2 linked regions of the Labrenzia sp. VG12 genome follow. The protein of the gene in region 1 interacts with the protein of each later gene in a pairwise test. Links are inferred from orthologs where the notes say so. Each region holds a gene or a part of one and is shown on either strand. Other genes may lie near its edges. The genes, in order: rsfS and CHH27_RS00240.

Region 1 (9,897 bases):
GGGTTTGACGATCCTCACGCAATTCTCTTGTCGATCCGGGCTCGGGGGGAGGATTTGCCGGCGACGAAATTCCGGTTGACCCTTGATGCCTTCCAGGCAGAGGAACCTGTCTTGTCATGAGTACGATCCATCTGAAAACGGACCGCTTGCAATTGCGTGCACCCTGCCCGGAGGATCTTCAAAGCTGCGCGGAGCTGCTTGGTGACTACGAAGTGGCCAAGATGCTCTCGCGCGTTCCCTATCCATATGATCTGGACGCCGGCAAAGCCTATCTCAGCCGCTCCGTCGAGCGTTGGCGGGATATTGAAACCGCTGATGAACTCGGGCTTCACATTGATCATAATGGCCGAATGATCGGCGGCATGGGCTTCAAAAAGTTGCAGGAAACCCCCGAGATCGGCTATTGGCTGGGGCGCCCCTATTGGGGCAAGGGGTTTATGAGCGAAGCGGTCGAGGCCGCCGTGACCTGGCTGTTCCAGAACACCGGGCACGAGCGACTGGCCGGCGAGGCCATGACAGAGAATTCCGGTTCTCTGAAAGTGCTCGAAAAACTCGGCTTCCGGCTGGTGGGCGAGGTCGGTTGCAAAAGCGTTTCGCGCGGGACCACAATCCCCGCCCTTCGCATGGAAGTTACACGAACCGAATTTCTGAACGGCCACTGACCGGGAAGCGGATCAAGGCCTGACAGCAGGACAAGATAAAGAGAACAACAATGAAATTCCTCGATCAGGCCAAGATCTATGTGCGCTCCGGCAATGGCGGCGCGGGCTGCGTGTCGTTCCGGCGCGAAAAATACATCGAATATGGCGGTCCGGATGGCGGCGACGGCGGCAAGGGCGGCGACGTCATCGTCGAATGCGTCGACGGCCTCAACACGTTGATCGACTATCGCTACAAGCAGCACTTCAAGGCGGCCACCGGCATTCACGGCATGGGCCGTAACCGCACCGGGGCCCATGGCGATGATGTCGTCCTTCAGGTGCCGGTCGGCACGCAGATCTTCGAGGAAGACAACGAGACCCTGATTGCCGATCTGACCGAGCTGGGCCAGAAGGTTCTGCTTTTGAAGGGCGGCAATGGCGGCTTCGGCAACGCGCATTTCAAATCCTCGGTCAATCAGGCGCCGCGCCGGGCCAACCCGGGCCTGGAAGGCGAGGAAAAATGGATCTGGCTGCGCCTGAAGCTGATCGCCGATGCCGGTCTTGTTGGTCTGCCCAATGCCGGTAAATCAACCTTCCTGGCAACGGTCTCCGCCGCCAAGCCGAAAATCGCGGACTATCCCTTCACGACGCTCCACCCCAATCTCGGCATCGTCCAGATCGACGGCAACAGCTTTGCCATGGCCGATATTCCGGGTCTGATCGAGGGCGCACACGAGGGCACCGGTCTTGGCGACCGGTTCCTGGGCCATGTGGAACGCACACGCGTGCTGCTGCATCTGGTCGACGGGTCCGGCGAGGAAGATCCTGGCGAAGCTTATCGTGTGGTTCGCGGTGAACTCGAAGCTTATGGCGCGGGCCTGACGGAGAAGCCCGAAATCGTGGCGCTGTCGAAATGCGATGCGCTCAACGAGGAACTGATTGCCGAACAGGCCGCGAGCCTGGAGGCTGCCTGCGGCCAGAAACCGCTGATCCTGTCCTCGGCCAGCGGGCTGAATGTCGACCGGGCGCTGCGCATGATCGTGCGGGCCATCGACAAGGACAAGGAAGACGCTGCCAACCAGGTGCCTGCTCCCGAGCAGGAGGGCTGGCACCCGTAATGACCCGCAGCCTGAAAAGTTTCAGCCGGATCGTCGTCAAGATCGGATCCGCTCTTCTGGTCGAGCGCGGCGAACTGAAACGCGCCTGGCTGGACGCGCTGATTTCGGATCTGGCAGGCCTCGCCAAGAGCGGCGCGGACGTGCTGATCGTCTCCTCCGGTTCGATCGCGCTCGGACGCGGTATCCTGGGTCTGCCCAAGGGGCCGCTGAAACTTGAGGAAAGCCAGGCGGCCGCCGCTGCCGGTCAGATCGCGCTTGCCCAGGCCTATGCGGATGCGCTCGGTGCCCATGGCAAGAAGGCGGGTCAGATCCTCCTGACCCTCGGCGACACGGAAGAGCGCCGGCGCTATCTCAATGCCCGGGCAACCATCGGCACGCTGCTCAAGCTCGGCGCCGTGCCGATCATCAATGAAAACGACTCTGTCGCCACCTCCGAGATCCGCTACGGCGACAACGACCGTCTTGCCGCGCGTGTGGCGACCATGGCGAGCGCCGACTGTCTTGTGCTCCTGTCCGATATCGACGGGCTTTATACGGCCCCGCCCGCGCAGGACCCGGATGCGGTGTTCCTGCCCGAAGTCCCGCGGATCACCGCCGAGATCGAGGCGATGGCGGGCAGCGCCGGCTCGGAACTGTCGCGCGGTGGCATGAAGACAAAGATCGATGCCGGCAAGATTGCCACGGCCGCCGGAACCTCGATGGTGATCACCTCCGGCAAGGAACTCAATCCGCTGCAGCGCCTGGAAGAGGGCGCGCGCGGCACCTGGTTCCCGGCGCTCAGCTCTCCGGCGAGTGCCCGCAAGGCCTGGATCGGCGGTCATCTGGAACCACGTGGCCGGATCACGCTGGACGATGGCGCGGTAAAGGCCATGACCTCCGGCAAAAGCCTGCTGCCGGCAGGCGTTGCGGATGTTTCCGGCAGTTTCGGCCGGGGAGATGCCGTCATTCTGACAGACAAGGCCGGCCGCACGATTGGCCGGGGCCTGATCGCCTATGACGCGGACGAGGCACAGCTGATTGCCGGGCGCAACAGCAAGGAAATCGAGGCCATCGTCGGCTATCCGGGGCGCGCGGAAATGATCCACCGGGACGATCTTGTCCTGGAGGATGCCTTTTTATCTGGAACGCGCTAAAACGCGTTTGACTGAGCGGCTTGCCGGTGCGGCCGCGTGTATGGGAGTTGGAGAAGATGCTGGAAGTCGTCGAGGCACAGTCGACCGAGGAACTGATGGCGGAGATCGGGCAGCGCGCCCGTGCCGCCGGCCGGGTCCTTGCCACGGCCCCAGCAGAGCAGAAAGACCGGGCCCTGAAGGAAATGGCGGCAGCTGTCAGAGCGGCGACCCCGGAAATCCTGGCCGGCAACCGTATCGACGTTGAGACGATGACGGCCAATGGCCAGACGGCCGCCTTTCTGGATCGCGGCACGCTCAACGAGGAGCGGATCGAGGCGATTGCCGGGGCTCTTGAGGACATCGTCGCGCTGGATGATCCGGTCGGCAGCGTCATGGCGGCCTGGGAGCGCCCCAACGGCCTCAAGATCCAGCGGGTGCGCACGCCGCTTGGCGTGATCGGTGTGATCTATGAAAGCCGCCCGAATGTGACGGCCGATGCCGGTGCTCTCTGTCTGAAAGCCGGCAATGCGGTGGTCCTGCGTGGCGGCTCCGACACCATCCAGTCCAACCGGGCGATCCATGCCGCCCTGCAAAAAGGCCTGGCGGCTGCCGGTTTGCCGGAAGACGCCATCCAGATCGTGCCGGTAACGGATCGCGCTGCGGTCGGCGAAATGCTGCGTGGCCTGAACGGCAATCTCGATGTCATCGTGCCGCGCGGCGGCCGCAGCCTGGTCGAACGGGTGCAGACGGAAGCCCGCGTGCCGGTCTTCGCCCATCTGGAAGGCCTGGTGCATATCTTTGTCGACGAGGCAGCCGACCTTGCCGCGGCCGTGGACGTGGTCGTCAACTCCAAGCTGCGCCGTACGGGCATCTGCGGCGCCCTGGAGACACTGCTGGTGCACGAGGCAGTGGCGCACAGCCATCTGCCGGTGATCGTCAAGGCGCTGCAGGACAGGGACTGCGAAGTGCGCGGCGACGCTGTGGTGCGCGATATCTGCGAAAACATCGTTCCTGCCAGCGAGGACGACTGGTCGACCGAATATCTCGACACGATCCTGTCGGTAAAGGTCGTTGCGGATCTGGACGCGGCGATGGACCATATCGCCACATACGGTTCCAACCACACCGATTGCATCCTGACCGAAGACCAGGCGATTGCGGACCGGTTTCAGGCCGAAGTGGATTCGGCCATCGTGCTGCACAATGCCTCGACCCAGTTCGCCGACGGCGGCGAATTTGGCATGGGTGCGGAAATCGGCATTGCCACCGGTCGCATGCATGCGCGTGGTCCCGTGGGCGTCGAGCAGCTGACCAGTTTCAAATACAAGGTGCATGGCACGGGTCAGACCCGTCCGTGACCTTTCCCTGCATTCGTGAATTCAATGGCAAGAGGCAACCGGCATGAGCCCGCTTAGTCTGGGGGCGGAGCTTGACAGGGACTGGCTGAAACTGCCGCATGCCGAAGCGGGCAACCGCATCGGCATCTTTGGCGGTTCGTTCAATCCGCCGCATTCGGGGCACAGGCTGGTCGCCGCGACCGTGTTGAAGCGGCTGGGGCTCGATCAGGTCTGGTGGCTGGTGACGCCGGGCAATCCGCTGAAGAGCCATTCCGACCTGGCGCCCCTGGAAAGGCGCCTGCGTCTGACCAGCGACCTGGCGGACCACCCGCGCATGAAGGTCACCGCCTTCGAGCAGGTTCTGGGCACGCCCTATACCGCAAGGACACTGGTGGCCCTGCAGGCGATGCGTCCGGCCGTGCGATTCGTTTGGGTCATGGGTGCTGACAATTTAGCCGGCTTTCATTATTGGCAGGATTGGCGCGACATCGTCGGTTCGGTGCCGATTGCGATTGTCGACCGCCCCGGGGCCTCCTTGTCCGTGTTGTCGTCTCCAATGGCAAAAGCTTATGAAAAATATAGGCTTCCGGAGGAAGACGCGGCATTGCTGCCGAATATGCAGGCACCGATATGGACGTTTTTGCATACACCGCTCGACCAGACGTCATCGACGGACCTGCGGCGCGGCGCACCAAAATGATCAGCAGATTTACCGAGAATTCCGGGCTGTCTTGAAAATGCCAAACGGGAAGCGGTATTATAGGGACGGTCGCGACGAGCGCGGCCGAGGTACGGTCAACCGGTCCTGTTCCCAAAACGGGTGACGTATGAAGACGAACGTTTCTGTTCGTGACGACGTTGGGCTCAGGACGGCACAAACGGCGAAAGGCACAACACCTGACCATGACCTTTGAAAGCGAGCGGGCTGACATGTCCACTCCTATGACGGCTTCCGTAAGCGCAGATCTTGCGGCAGACCTCCTCGATACGGTCCTCTCCAGTCTTGACGACTCGAAAGCCGAGGACCTGGTAACTCTCGACATCGCAGGCAAGAGTTCGCTGGCCGATCACATGGTGATCGCGTCCGGGCGCTCCCATCGTCATGTGGGCGCAATTGCGGATCACTTGCTGAAGGACCTGAAAGCGGCCGGCGCCGGCAAGGCAACGGTTGAGGGCCTGAACACCTGTGATTGGGTACTGATCGACGCTGGCGATGTGATCATTCACATTTTCCGTCCTGAAGTCCGCGGCTTCTACAATCTGGAAAAGATGTGGGCGCCCGAGACGGACGACGCGCCGCAGTTTATCGGCTGAGGAGATCTGGGGTCCCGAAAGGGGCCTGGATCACCGTCTGATATTTTGGACCGGATCAACATCCGGCGAGGACTTTATGCGCTTCACGCTTTTCTGCATTGGCAAGATGAAGGCCGGTGCGGACAAAGAACTTTTCGACCGCTATCTGGACCGTGCGCGAAAGACCGGACGCGGGCTGGGTGTCACAGAGGTCGCTCTTCAGGAAACACCGGAAAGCCGCGCGCAGCGGCCGGACGACCGCAAGGCGGACGAAGCCAGGACCCTGCTTCAGGGGCTGGGCACCGGCGCGCGTCTGGTGGTCCTGGATGAAAACGGCAAGAACCTGACCAGCCCGGCCTTCACTCAGAAACTGGAAGCCTGGAAAGATGAAGGAGTTCCGGAGGTCGTGTTTGCGATCGGCGGAGCCGATGGCCATGGCCAGGAAGCCCTTGCCAGGGCGGATCTGAAACTGGCGCTTGGCGCCATGACCTGGCCGCACCAGATCGCGCGCATTCTCCTGGCGGAGCAGATCTACCGGGCGATGACCATTCAATCCGGCCACCCCTATCACCGGGTGTGATTGTCCGGGACAGAAGAGAGAAACCTGTTGGCACCGACCCTGGAAACCGAGCGCCTCGTCCTGCGCCCCATGAACATGGAAGACTGGCCGGACTACTGGCAGTTGATGCGGTCCGAGCGGTCCCGCTTCATGGGCGGGCCGCTCTCCGAATTTGCGGCCTGGGGCATGTTCTGTCACGACGTGGCGCAATGGTCGCTGATGGGTCATGGCGCCTTGATGATGGACCACCGGGAGACAGGGCGCTGTCTCGGCCAGGTCGGCATCAATCACGGGCCGCTTTTTCCCGAGCATGAGCTCGGCTGGTATGTCTATGAGCATGCCGAAGGACGGGGCTACGCGTTCGAGGCGGCAAAGGCCTTTCGGGACTGGGCGGCCGACACGCGAAAACTGCCGGCGCTGGTGAGCTACATGGATCCTGACAACATCCGGTCGGCGCGGCTTGCGGAACGACTGGGGGCTGTAATTGACCCGGGCGCTCCAAGGACGGATCCGCGCGACCTTGTCTACCGTCATTTCGGCCCCTGACAGGGGAACTGGCAGTCCGAAGACGACCGAAATCTGTTCCTCTGCGTCAGATGAAGGAAGTTTAACTTTGAAAATGGCCGGAAATGGGCACTCTGCCCGTATCTCGCCGCATTCGGGCCGTATCGCTTTTCGATTACCGGAAAGACAAGGTTAGGTCGAAAAGCGGTGCACGCGTGGAGAGTTTGTTAACAGGCCGGTCATCAGGGTAAACGCTTCGTTAACGCAGACTGTGTATCGCAAGAGAAGGATAACCTTTGGGAGCTGAGGCAGGTTGAAACCGGATCGCATCACGCATATGCGTCCAGATCTTGAGAAGCGGTGGCAGTGGCGACCGTTCTTGAGCGGCCTTGTTCTGAGCATGCTTTTGCCGGCGACGCCGGTCCTTGCTTCCGAAAGCGTGGATGAGACGACAGTCGAGAAGCCTGCGGTTGCTCCTGAAGTCAGCGCTGCCCTGGAGCGCAAGAAGGCGCGTGAACAGGAATTGGCAGCCCTCTCACGCGATATTGATGTATCGACGGACCGGCAGGCGGCAATTGCCCGCGAGATCCGGGCGCTCGACAGGGATCGCGAAACGCTCAACGCCAAGATCATCGGCACGTCCGACACGATCAGGGGGCTGGAAACCAGGCTGAGCGACACCGAGCGGCGCCTGCGCGCGCTTGGCGAAAACGAGGATGCGGTCCGGCTGTCGCTGATTGCGCGGCGGGACATCCTGGCCGAGGTGCTGGCGGCGCTACAGCGGATCGGCAAGCGGCCGCCACCGGCGCTGGCCGTGCGTCCGAGCGATGCCCTTTCAGCGGTCCGCAGTGCGATTCTGTTGAACGCCGTGATGCCGGAACTGAAGGTCGAGACGGAGGCGCTGGCAGCCGATCTGGAGGAACTTCACCGCCTGAAAGCGGTGATAGCGGAGGAAAAGAACCGTCTGCGCGGTGGTGCCATGCGATTGGCTGAGGAAAAGTCGCGGCTGGAGCTTCTGCTCAGCGCCAAAAGGCAGGAACATCAGAAGTCGGTTCGAGTCCTGAGAGAGGAAAAGGAACGCGCGGCTGAACTTGCGAACAAGGCGGGATCGCTGCAGGAACTGATCGCGAGCCTCGAGCAGGAAATCGAGAGCGCGCGCGAAGCAGCGGAAAAATCCCGCCAGGCGGCCCTGGACGCGAAACGGCAAGGCAAACGCAGTTTCGATCCGTTCAGCGATCCGGGCCGGCTCGCACCGGCGGTGCCGTTCCAGGAAACGCGCGGAAAATTGCCGCAGCCCGTGTCTGGCACCCTGTTGAAGGATTTCGGCCAGGAAGATGATTTTGGCGGTGTGACGGAAGGTCAATCTATTGCCACAAGGCCGGGCTCTAATGTCACGGCGCCGGCTGACGGCTGGGTGGTTTATTCAGGACCTTTCCGTTCTTTCGGTCAGCTCTTGATCCTGAACACGGGCGACGGCTACCATGTGCTCCTGGCCGGCATGGATCGGATCGATGCGGAATTGGGGCAGTTTGTTTTGACCGGGGAACCGGTTGGTGTGATGGGCGCGACCCAATGGGCGAGCGCTTCGACATTCGGCTTGGGCTCGACCCAACCGATCCTATATGTTGAATTTCGGAAGGACGGCCGTGCGATCGATCCCACGCCTTGGTGGGAACGCACAGAAGAAGAAAAGGCTCGCGGATGATACGGAAAACTTCCTTGCTGCTGGTGGGTGCCCTGATGGGAGCGGCAGCGGTTACGACACTGTCCCAGATGCCGCTCAATGTTTCGGGAGCCGCCAACGCCGCGGCCACCGACACGTACCGGCAACTGAACCTCTTCGGCGACGTGTTCGAGCGGGTCCGCTCCGACTATGTGGAAGTGCCGGACGATGCTCAGCTGATCGAAAGCGCCATCAACGGCATGCTGACCTCGCTGGATCCCCATTCCAGCTACATGTCCCCGAAAAGCTTCCGCGACATGCAGGTGCAGACCCGCGGTGAGTTCGGCGGCCTCGGCATCGAGGTCACCATGGAAGAAGGCCTCGTCAAGGTCGTGTCTCCGATCGATGACACGCCGGCAGCCAAGGCCGGTGTCCTGGCGGGCGACCTGATCACCTATATCGACGGCGAGCAGGTTCAGGGCCTCACCCTGAACGAAGCGGTTGAAAAGATGCGTGGCCCGGTCAACACCGACATTGTCGTGACCGTGCGCCGCAAGGGCCGTGCCGAGCCGTTCGACATCACCATCACCCGCGACATCATTCGCATCCGGTCCGTGCGCTGGCGCGAAGAGGACGATGTCGGCTATGTCCGCGTCACCCAGTTCAACGAACAGACTTTCGATGGCCTCAAGAAGGGCATTGAGGAAATGTCGGAGAAGATTGGCGACGACAAGCTGAAGGGCTTCATTGTCGATTTGCGCAACAACCCGGGCGGTCTGCTCGACCAGGCGATTGCCGTTTCCGATGCCTTCCTGGACCGCGGCGAGATCGTCTCGACCCGTGGTCGTGAAGCCGACGAGACCCAGCGCTACAATGCCCGTGCGGGCGATTTGACCGATGGCAAGCCGGTCATCATCTTGGTGAACGGCGGATCGGCCTCTGCGTCCGAGATCGTTGCCGGCGCCCTGCAGGACCACCGCCGCGCAACCATCCTGGGCACACGGTCCTTCGGCAAGGGCTCCGTTCAGACGATTATCCCGCTGGGTGCAAACGGTGCCATCCGCCTGACCACGGCGCGGTATTACACACCGTCGGGAACCTCCATCCAGGCCAAGGGCATCGTCCCGGACATCGAGGCGCTGCAGGATCTTCCTGAAGAGCTGGTCGGCCGCGTCGACACCAAGGGCGAAGCGGGCCTGCGTGGCCACCTTGAAGCTGATGGCGAAGAGCAGTCCGGCAGCCAGGCCTATGTGCCGTCCGACCCGGACGAGGACACCCAGCTCAAGCTCGCGCTCGATCTTCTCCGCGGCGTACAGGTCAACAGTGCCTTCCCGCCTGTCTCCGACAGCGCTGCCGTCAAGAACTGATGCCAACGAGGCGCGTCGCCAATAGGCGGCGCGCCGGTCTCTTTCGTTTTCGTTCTGCGTATTCCAACAACAACACGTCTCCGGCCGGCGGCCGGACAATTGACTCAGGACGGTAATGTCGAGCGAAGATCTCACAGCTCCCCTAGGTATGGGCAAACGGCGGCTCGTCAGGCTGCCGTTCGGTCTGATCGGCGTCGGCATCTTGAGCGTCATCTTCACGACAACGCTGATCTGGATCGCGGTCGTGGATGACCCGTTGGGCGGAGAACCGGTAGCCGTCCTGCCTCTGGATGCCGTTGTGGA
Region 2 (10,168 bases), 5.0 Mb from region 1 along the record:
TGTGTCCATCTCCCGTTTCGAGGCACCTGAACCAAAGCGCACCGTCGGCATGGTTTGGCGCAAATCCAGTCCGCTTGCCGGTCAGCTGTCCGAGATCGCCGAGCTCGTCCGGCAGGCCGGCCTCTCAATGGCTGACAGCCAGGCGCTTTAGACGCGAAAAAGGCGCAAGGAAACACAACGCACTTTCGGCCGATGTCAACTGCTGTCCGCAGACATTGCTCAACCACAGATTTTCCGGAAGGCGCGATTTACAAGCACAGCGATTTTTGCCTAAATCGCGAATGTTCATCAGTGTTATTGTTACCTAATACCCGCCTCCGGGTGTTTCCCCGGATCTCGTGACATCATCCATTTGCCTGGCAACGCCTCAAAGGTTTTTCCCTCCGATGCCACTGACACACGATGTCATTACCGCGCTCGCACCGGACCAGTCGTCGCTGAAAGCAGCGAATGGCTTGACCAAGGCGTCCAAGTGGCCATTGCGCGAGATCTCCACCGCCGACCAGCTGATCTGGGGCGAGTGCCAGGGGTCTGGGGCCAATCCATACCGGACGGTCGTTGACACCGGAGACCACGGCTACAAGTGCACCTGCCCGTCCCGCAAATTCCCCTGCAAGCATGCCCTTGCGCTGATGTGGATGTATGTCGACGATCCTCAGGCCTTTCAGCAAGGCAATGTTCCGGAATGGGTCAACGACTGGTTGGGGCGCCGACGGACATCAGGCGCAGCGACAAAACCGGAACTCTCAAGAACAGGCAAGTCGCTCACGGCCGCCAGGATCCCGGTTGCCGAAAAAACCGAGGATCCACAAGCCGAGTCTCGCCGAAAGGCGGCTGCCGAAAAGCGGGAGAAAGACACCAGAGCGGCGTTGATCGCAGCCGCCGACGACCTGGAACAATGGATCGCCGATCAGCTTCGCACCGGTCTTGCCGGATTTCTAGACGACTGCAGCAACCGCTGCAGGGCGATTGCCGCGCGTCTGGTCGATGGCAAGGCTCAGGCGCTCGCAGGCCGCCTCGACGAATTACCGGCGCGGATCATCAAACTGCCCACCGAAGAACGGTTGGAAACGGTGCTTCAGGAACTGGGCAAAATCGTTCTTCTGCTAAGGGCATGGCGCAGCGCACCGGAAGACAAGGAACTGCGGCGGGCCATTTCAACATCCGAGACACGGGACAGCCTGATCGACAATCAGGATGCCCTCAAGGTCACATCCCGGTGGGAAGTGGTCGGTGAAGACATTTCGACCCGGCGCGACGGGCTGGTGAGCCAGGCCACCTGGCTGATGAATCTTGGCAAAGGACCCGCTTTCGCCGTCCTGCTGGATTATATTCCGGCAAGTCTGGGCAAACGCGCAAGCGCCTTTGCGCCCGGCGAACAGTTTGAAGCCGAGTTGATCTTCTATCCCGCCCGGGCGCCGTTGCGCGCGGTTCTGGCAACACGACAGCCTGGCGGCGAAAACGATTTGCCATGGCCGGCCGCTCCCGAAGGCGATCCATTGCAGCCCTTTCTGATCCAGCAGGACATCGCTCCCTGGACATCTGAAACGCCGCTGCTGTTGCCGAATGGCCGCCTTTTCAGATCCGGCAAGGCCGTCTGGTGGCAGTCCAGCGACGAGGCGCATACGCTTCCGGTCCAGGATGCTCCGGCCCAACAGTTTGCCGGCATGGAACTGAATCAAACCGCTGCACTTTGGGACGGACGGCGCCTGAGACTGTTCAGTGCCCGGACCGACTGGGGAAGGGTCCAGCTGGATGACTGATTTCCTGCAATCCCTTTCCAAGATCAAGGGCCGCTGGATGGTCGGCGGGTCCGGCATTGACGTGGTCCCGGCAGAGATACGCACCTCTCTTTCCGGGCTGGACCAGCCAGAGCTGGCCCTGCTGGCAATTGCCGCCCAGGCGGACCAGGTCGCGTTTCGCGCCGCGCCGGCCGGTGCCCTGGCGCCATTCCCGAGCTTGCCGAAGCTCGATCTCCCGCCGCTGCCCGATGCCTGCCGGGTCCTGTTCAGACGCTTTTTCACGCTGCACAAACTGTCGGACGCGCAGAAGACGCAGCTTCTGCACTTCATGGCCCTGCGCGGGTTCACGACCCATCCGGCGGACTACATGCCGGACCGCTTCGACGACCTGCCTGCGTGTTATGCTCCATGGGACAGCTGGAACGAGCGAGACCCGGAGCTGGCTGCAGACACCTTGAACGAACAGACCTGGGATGATTTCCTGCCGGCAGAGCGCGGCCATGCACTTGCAGCGCTTCGCCTCAAGGCTCCGGAGGAGGCGCTGCGACTGGTCGAGGCCAAGGCTGAAAACCTGCCTGCGGAACAACGTCTCAAATGTGTTGCTGCGCTCGCGGCCGGACTTTCCAAATCCGATAGTACCTATCTGGAAAAGCTCTATCACAAGGACCGGTCGTCCAAGGTTCAGGCCCTTGCCGGCGCCTTGCTGGCCCGGCTTGGCGGCATACTGGACGAAACGGAAAATGCGGCCGAGCTGGCAGATTTCCACGAACTGGCCAAAAAGGGCCTGATCAACCGCAAGACCATCGTGAAGGTCCGGAAACTCAAGACCGGCGCACAACAGGCCCGGCGAACCGAACTGTTTGAAACGGTGAGTCTTCCCGGTTTCGCGGCAGCTCTTGGCCTGACTGCGGAGACCCTTGTCTCAAGCTGGAACTTCGGGAACGACCGTGCGGATTACGAATTCAATTGCCAGGTCGCCCGGACCGGTTCTGAGGCCGCAATCCGCGTGCTCACCGAGCGCATCGTATCGGAAGTGTCGGCAAGAGCCGGTTTGTTGCAGCCACTGCTGGACCGGCTGACTGCTGCTGACCGGTGGCGGCATCTGCCGGAGATCCTGCGGCAGGCCACGAATAGCCTGGATGGGGTGCTGTTTTGCGCGGAGGGCAATTTCGGCCGTCTGGATGGCGAGACACTCATCGCGGCCCCCGCCGTCAAGATGCTGCTCAAGTCCGTGAAATCCGAAGCGAACGACGATGGCAAGAGCGTTGACGCCACCGGCCGGCAACACATGCTGTTCCAGCTTGGCCTGATTGCCGACCAGCGTGCCGCGCAAAACCTCATTCAATTGTTCCTAGAGGCGGGCAAGAGCCGGACGGACGCGTCCTTGCTCATGTTGCAATTCAACGCCGCCCTGACACCGGGAGACCCCTTATGAGCGACATCCAGCGGCAACCTGCCGAAGTCACTTACGCCGACGAGATTGCGGCCCTGAAGGCTGTCGATACCAAACCCAAACCGGAAGGCTGGGTTCTGTCTCCGCAAGCGGTGATCACCTATCTCATGGGCGGCCAAGCCGGCGACACCGAAATCAGCGCCAAATATGTCGGCAACCGCCGGCTGATCGAAACCGCGGTGGCGACGCTTGCAACCGACCGGGCCCTGTTGCTTCTGGGAGTGCCCGGCACGGCGAAATCCTGGGTTTCGGAGCATCTGGCGGCAGCTGTTTCCGGCAACTCGACCCTGGTTATCCAGTGCACGGCGGGAACCGACGAGAACCAGGTTCGCTACGGCTGGAACTATGCCCAGCTCCTGGCAAAGGGACCCAGCCGGGACGCCCTGGTGCCGACACCGCTTTACCGCGCCATGGAAACGGGCAAGCTCTGCCGCCTGGAAGAATTGACGCGCATGGGGTCCGATGTTCAGGACACCCTGATCACGGTTCTTTCGGAAAAGATGCTGCCGATCCCGGAGCTCAACGAGGCTGTCTATGCCACGCGCGGCTTCAATCTGATTGCAACGGCCAATGACCGCGACAAAGGCGTCAATGACCTGTCTGCCGCCCTCAAGCGCCGCTTCAACGTCGTCGTGCTGCCGCTTCCGGACGACATGGACGAAGAGATTGCCATCGTCAGCAAGCGTGTCGGCGAAATGGCCCGATCCTTGGATCTGCCCGCACCAAAGAACGTGACGGAGGAAGTCAAACGGCTCCTCGCCATCTTCCGGGAATTGCGCGCAGGGGAAACACTGGACGGCAAAACCACCTTGAAGAAACCCTCCGGCACGCTGTCGACCGCAGAGGCGATTGCCGTCACGGTGGGCGGTCTCAGCCATGCCGCCTTTTTCGGTGGCGGAGACCTGACGGCGGGCAGCCTGGCGCCGAATGTTCTTGGCGCCGTTCTAAAGGATCCAGTGCAGGACAAGGTGGTGCTGGAGGAATATCTCGAGACCGTTTTGAAAAAGCGCAGGGATTACGCCGATTATTATCAGGCCCTTACCGAGCTGGTCTGACGGAAACAGGACGGCAACCTCGTGACAGCCAACGTCTCCTATTTCGGTATCCGGCATCATGGACCCGGCTCTGCAAGGCGGTTGCTTGACGCGCTGGACGATTTGCGGCCGGCCGAAGTGCTGGTGGAGGGCCCTGCCGACCTCAGTGCCCTGCTGCCGACCCTGGCCAGCCTCTCCATGAAACCTCCCGTGGCGTTGCTGGCGTATCCGGTCAACGAACCGGAGCGAGCCGCCTTCTGGCCGTTTGCCGAATTCTCCCCTGAATACCAGGCCGTCTGCTGGGCGGTGTGTAATCACGTGCCGGTGCGTTTTATCGATCTGCCCGTTTACTGGAATTTCCAGCCCGACGAGGCCGAAGACAGCGCGCAGGACAGCGATGCCGAAGAAACAGGCGATGTTTTGCAACTGGCCGACCGGGACGACGCGTTTTCTGACAGGGACCAGCAGTTGCGCCGCGACCCGATCGGCGCGCTGGCAGAGGCTGCCGGATACGAGGACGGCGAAAGCTGGTGGCAGGACGTCATCGAAGAAAACCCGGCCCCAGGCCCGGTATTCGAGGCGGTTGCCGATGCCATGTCCACTCTTCGCGCGCATGCCGGTGAGCTGCCGGGCCGTGAAGCGGCGCGCGAAGCGCATATGCGCCTTGAGATTGGCAAGTCACTGAAGCAGGCAGACGGTCCGGTCGCCGTGGTCTGCGGCGCCTGGCATGTTCCCGCGCTTCAGGCCAAACACACAGCGAAGGCCGACCGCGCCTTGCTCAAGGGGGCGTCGAAGGTCAAGATCGCCGCCACCTGGGCTCCCTGGACGGCGCCGCGCCTGGCCACATCGAGCGGTTACGGCGCTGGCGTTGCAGCGCCCGGATGGTGCCTGCATCTGTGGCAGACGCCCGGCGACGACAAAACGACCCGCTGGATCGCACGCATCGCCAAAGCCCTTCGGGCCGAGGGCCAGATCGTCTCGACCGCGTCGCTGATCGAAACCGAACGTTTGGCGGTGTCACTTGCCGCCGTGCGCGGTCGGCCGCAGCCGGGTTATGAAGAGCTGCGCGAAGCGGCAATTTCCTGCCTGTGTTTCGGCAATCCGCTGATTTTCGACACGATATCGGCCGAGTTGCTGATCGGTTCCGATACCGGTGCGATACCGGACGATGTGCCGCTGGCGCCGCTGCTTGAGGACCTGCAAAGGCAGCAGAAGAAGGCACGGCTGAAACCCGAAGCCCTGGAACGGGAACTGTCTCTGGACCTGCGCTCCGACAGCGGCCTGTTCCGCTCAACGCTGCTGCATCGGCTGAGCATTCTCGATGTGCCCTGGGGGCGTCCATTAGATCCGGGCAAAAGCCGCGGCACCTTCCGGGAACGCTGGGTGCTGCGCTGGGAACCGGTACATGCCGTGCAGCTGGTGGAAAACCTTGTCTACGGTGCATCAATCGAACAGGCTGCGTCCGGCAAGACAAAATCCAGATTGCGGGAAAGTCATGCGCTCGGCGCCCTGGCTGACCTTGTGTTCGGCGCGATGACGGCGCAGTTGAGTGATGCCGCAGATGAAGGCGTCCGTCTGCTTGGCGCGCGCGCGGGCCAGACTTCCGATTGCAGCGAGATGCTCTCGGCCTTGCCCGCCCTGGCAGACATCCTGCGCTACGGCGCGGCCCGCGAGATCGATACCGTCCGGCTCCATGCGCTGTTCGATCGGATTGCCACCCAGGCCGCGCTGTCCCTGCCCTATGCAGTGCGCAATCTCGATGCCGAAGCCTCGCAGGCCCTGCGCAGCCAGATCCAGGGCGCCGACGGAGCCATCCGGCTGCTGGACGACCAGCCGGACCTGCAAGGCATTTGGCAAAAGGCGCTGGAGGCGATCATCGAAGAGCCCCAGGCCAACCGGCTGATCTCCGGGCTTGCCGCGCGGCTGCTTTATGAGGCTGATCTTCTGTCTTCGGACGCTGCGGTCGATCTGCTGGCACGCATGTTATCCCCCGGCACCGCTGTCCAGGACGCGGCCGCCTATTTTGCCGGGTTTCTGGAAGGCGCCGGCCAGCGTCTCTTGTATGACGACGGCCTGCGCCGCTGCGTCGATACCTGGTTGCTCACGCTGGAGGAAGACGACTTCACGGAGTTCCTGCCGCTGTTCAGACGCGTTTTTGCAAGCATGGACAAGACCGAGCGGCGACGACTGATGGATGCCCTGTTCGGCAATTCGGTTTCCGGCGGATCAAAAATGATTGCGACACCAGATGCTGAGACCCGCTGGCCGGCCCATCTGGACATCCTGACCCGACTGCTCAAGGGAGAGGCACATGGATGAGCGTGGACGTCGGTGGCGCCTGGCGCTGGGGGGCGATGACGACGGGCTGGCCGGGCGCGATCAGCGCCTCTCCGCCGCCCTGAGCGCGCTTTACAACCCGGAAGACGGCGGATCAGGCGGCAAGGGCGGTAAAGGCAAACGCGGCGGCCTTGGCGGTTCCGCGACGAAAGTGGCCCGCTGGCTCAGCGAAATACGAGAGTTTTTCCCCTCTTCCGTTGTTCAGGTGGTTCAGAAAGACGCCTTCGACCGGCTCGGCCTGAAACAGATGCTGCTGGAACCGGAATTCCTGGCGGTGATGGAAGCGGACGTCAATCTGGTGGCCGATCTCGTTGCCATGCGCGGTGTCATGCCGGACAAGACCAAGGACGCCGCACGTGAGGTGATCGCCAAAGTGGTCGCAGAGCTGATGGAACGGCTGGAGAGGCGCACCGCCGAAGCGTTACGCGGCGCCGTGGACAAATCCAAACGCACCTTCCGGCCGCGTTTTGCCGATATCGACTGGTCCCGCACCATTCGGGCGAACCTGCACCACTACCAGCAAGAGCACAACACGGTGGTGCCCGAAAAACTGATCGGCTTCATGCGGCGGCAGCGCAGGATCGTCGATCTCGACGAGGTTGTCCTGTGCGTCGACCAGTCCGGTTCAATGGCCTCTTCCGTGGTCTATGCCTCGATCTTTGCGGCCGTCATGGCCTCCTTGCCGGTCGTTAAAACAAAACTGGTGTGCTTCGACACGGCAGTCCTCGATCTGACCGACGATCTTTCAGATCCGGTGGAAGTGCTGTTCGGGGTACAGCTCGGAGGCGGCACCGACATCAATCAGGCCGTGGCCTATTGCGAGGACAAGATTGAAAAACCGTCCAAATCGCATCTCGTCCTGATCACCGATCTCTATGAAGGCGGCAACGCCAAGGAGATGGTCGCCAGAATTGCAAGACTGACCGGACAGGGCGTGAATGTCATTGTCCTGCTCGCGCTGACCGATACAGGCAATCCGTTTTACGATGCCCAGATGGCGGCGACCATCGCTGCGCTCGGTGTCCCGGTCTTTGCCGCCACACCGGACCAGTTCCCCGATCTCATGGCCTGTGCCCTGCGCCGTGAGGACATCCAGCAATGGGCGGCTTCTCAGGATATCAAGACCATTCGGGCAGACGCCGCCGATCACGAGAGCTGAGCGGGTTCAGGCCCGGCGAAAGGTTGCCAGACCAAGCAGCGCCATGACGGCGGCCAGGCCCAGCAGCACGGCCCTGGCATCGTCGCCGGCGGCAAACACGGCCACAATCAGCCCTGCCAGAGGCTGCGAGAGGTTGTTGAGGCAGATGATGGCGCCGGTGGTCTTGCCGAATTCCGCAGGTGGAATGATCTCCTTGCGCAAGGTTCGCACATAGATGTTGAACATCTTGTCGAAACCCGCAATCAGCAGGAAACCGAGGGCATAGACAAGCGGATGCGCCCCGAGCCCGGTCAGGATGGCGCCAACGCAGATCAGGGCATAGGCGGTCAGACCCAGCGTCCTGAGCCCCAGATGCACATGTGCGGTCAAGGTGAGAACGGCCAGCGTTGCCAGGGCACCGCCCACCTGCAGCCAGGCATAGACCTGCTCGCTTTGGGCGAAGAAACCGGTCACCATCGCAGCAGCCGTTGCAAGGGTCGCCCCTATGATCAGATTGACACCGGCGGCCTGCAGGATGGCCTGCATCAGGCCAGGCAGACGCCAGATCAGGGCCAGTGCGTGTTTCAGGTCCGCAATCGGGTGACGTCTTTCCCCGGTGCCGGGCGCTGCCTGCATGCGTGCCTGTCCGGGCCAGAGCATGAAGGCCAGGTCGGCCAGCAGGAACAGCACCGTCGCCAGCACGACAACAGCTTCCCAGGGCCAGAACGCCATCAGATAGGCCGCTGTGAGCGGCCCCAGCACCACGCCCATCTGCGAGGCGAGCTGGCCGTAGCTTGCCACTTTTTCAAAGCGCTGGTCGGCAAAAGCCCTGACAAGGACCATCTCCAGCGCCAGCATGCCCTGAGTGGTCAGAATACCGACGACGGCGGACAGGCCGATCAGCCACCAGACGCCGCCAAAGAGGATCTGCCCGGTAATGCCGATAATGCAGGCCACGGCCCTCAGGACCCGGCTGATCCTGAGCAGGAGGATCGGCGAGATCCGGTCACAGAGGATCCCGGCGACCGGAAAGGTCAGGTAACGCGGCAGGGTCTCGAAGAAAAAGGCCAGCCCCGACCAGGCAACGTTGCCGGTGATCTGAAAGATCACCAGCGGCACAAGGAACAACAGGATCTGGTCGGCCAGAACCGTGAGGAACATGGACGCGAAGAACGCGCGGTCGCGGACAAGCATGAAGGCGCTTTCAGGAAAAGCGTTTTAGGTGGGATCTAACTCGTAGCATCGCACCTGCTGCACCGCAACCGCCAGCTGTACCAGTCAGGCTTTTCGGGCAACCACGAAACGGCTGCGCGGTTCCGGGTAGGTTCCCGTTTCTATGATCTCGAACCCGGCACGGCGGATCTTTTCTTCAACGTCCTCGAACGAGAACATGCTCACATAGGGCGCCTTGCCGAAGAGCTGCATAACCTTGATCATGGGACCGAACAGCCAGGCACGGTCCTTCAGGCAAACCGTCTTGGAAATGTAGAGGCCGCCCGGTCTCAACAGATCACGGACACGCGCCAGCAGGTCGTCCGGGTTCTCCACCAGGTGGAAGAAGTTGAAGGCCAGGATCGCATCATAGCCTGCGCCCTGTTCCTCGGGCAGTTGAACGCGTTCATCGAATGCGTCCGCCGTCAGGAAGCTGAGCCCCTCATGGGCAACACCGCTGTTTCTCTCGGCCGCCAGCTTCTCGTTGGCGATCTCGATCATGCCCGGTGCGAAATCCGTGGAGAGGAACGACTTCACGTTCTTTGCCAGAAGAAGGGCGGTCGACCCGGTGCCGGCCCCAAGCTCCAGAACGTGGTCTTCCGGCCCCAGGTGTTCCGTGGTCCGCTCGAGCGTTTTCTCGTATGCGGCCTGATCCTTGATCTTTGACGCCGCATATTTGCGGGCTGCCTTGTCCCAGAACCTTGTCGAAGGTGTCATGTCATTCGTCCATGTGATGGCCATGGTGTATCTTTCCATATCATGCTGTTCGTCGAAACGGCGCAGCTGAGTTGTCTTGCAGCGCAATTGACGCTGCTTCGTTTTTCCTCCCGGCAATCGCCGTGCTCCAGAGCCGTGTCCAGGCTCCGGTCCCGACCGGCAATTCTTCAAGGTCTTTCAGGCCGCACTGTTCCAGCCAAGTCTTGACCACCTCCGGGTCCAGACGCTGCGTGCGCCACTTGAGGTGAATGTAGGCTCCAAGCGCCGATTTGCGCGTTACCACCAGAAGCAGCTTGCCGCCCGGCCGGAGCACACGGCACATTTCGCTGATCGCTGCCTTCGGAGAGCCAAGATGCTCGACCGTGTGTGCACAAATGACCCGATCAAAACTGTCTGTCTCAAAGGGCAGGCTGTGCATGTCGGCAATCTGCCCGTCAAAACGCAGATTGAGGTCCGACAGGTTCCTGCGCGCTTCAGACAGCATGCTTGGCGAAATATCCACGGCCGACAGATCAAACGGCTGTGCCACCTCATG

What was found.
Region 2: the proteins of rsfS (region 1) and CHH27_RS00240 interact in binary tests that used the Escherichia coli proteins (3 or more experiments, as listed by UniProt). The link is inferred for Labrenzia sp. VG12 from one-to-one orthologs.

Annotation. Positions count from the first base shown.
Region 1 is NZ_CP022529.1:5,003,371-5,013,267, forward strand. The notes cover bases 4,103-6,830. They hold rsfS (ribosome silencing factor), read left to right. Parts: upstream 4,103-5,138; coding sequence 5,139-5,522; downstream 5,523-6,830. Other genes in these bases: CHH27_RS23150 (glutamate-5-semialdehyde dehydrogenase), read left to right, coding at 4,103-4,229; CHH27_RS23155 (nicotinate-nucleotide adenylyltransferase), read left to right, coding at 4,273-4,908; rlmH (23S rRNA (pseudouridine(1915)-N(3))-methyltransferase RlmH), read left to right, coding at 5,599-6,081; CHH27_RS23170 (GNAT family N-acetyltransferase), read left to right, coding at 6,109-6,606. Outside these bases: CHH27_RS23130 (GNAT family N-acetyltransferase), read left to right, coding at 1-120; CHH27_RS23135 (GNAT family N-acetyltransferase), read left to right, coding at 117-662; GTPase ObgE, read left to right, coding at 713-1,759; proB (glutamate 5-kinase), read left to right, coding at 1,759-2,892; more of CHH27_RS23150, read left to right, coding at 2,949-4,102; CHH27_RS23175 (murein hydrolase activator EnvC), read left to right, coding at 6,944-8,269; CHH27_RS23180 (S41 family peptidase), read left to right, coding at 8,266-9,594; CHH27_RS23185 (divergent polysaccharide deacetylase family protein), read left to right, coding at 9,710-9,897. UniProt on the Escherichia coli protein: Functions as a ribosomal silencing factor. Interacts with ribosomal protein uL14 (rplN), blocking formation of intersubunit bridge B8.
Region 2 is NZ_CP022529.1:49,916-60,083, reverse strand. What follows is about bases 2,213-5,211. They hold CHH27_RS00240 (AAA family ATPase), read left to right. Parts: upstream 2,213-3,173; coding sequence 3,174-4,250; downstream 4,251-5,211. Other genes in these bases: CHH27_RS00235 (DUF5682 family protein), read left to right, coding at 4,272-5,211; CHH27_RS00245 (DUF5691 domain-containing protein), read left to right, coding at 2,213-3,177. In the rest of the region: CHH27_RS00255 (LysR substrate-binding domain-containing protein), read left to right, coding at 1-151; CHH27_RS00250 (SWIM zinc finger domain-containing protein), read left to right, coding at 387-1,763; more of CHH27_RS00245, read left to right, coding at 1,756-2,212; more of CHH27_RS00235, read left to right, coding at 5,212-6,548; CHH27_RS00230 (VWA domain-containing protein), read left to right, coding at 6,541-7,725; CHH27_RS00225 (MFS transporter), read right to left, coding at 7,732-8,898; CHH27_RS00220 (class I SAM-dependent methyltransferase), read right to left, coding at 8,983-9,657; CHH27_RS00215 (class I SAM-dependent methyltransferase), read right to left, coding at 9,674-10,168.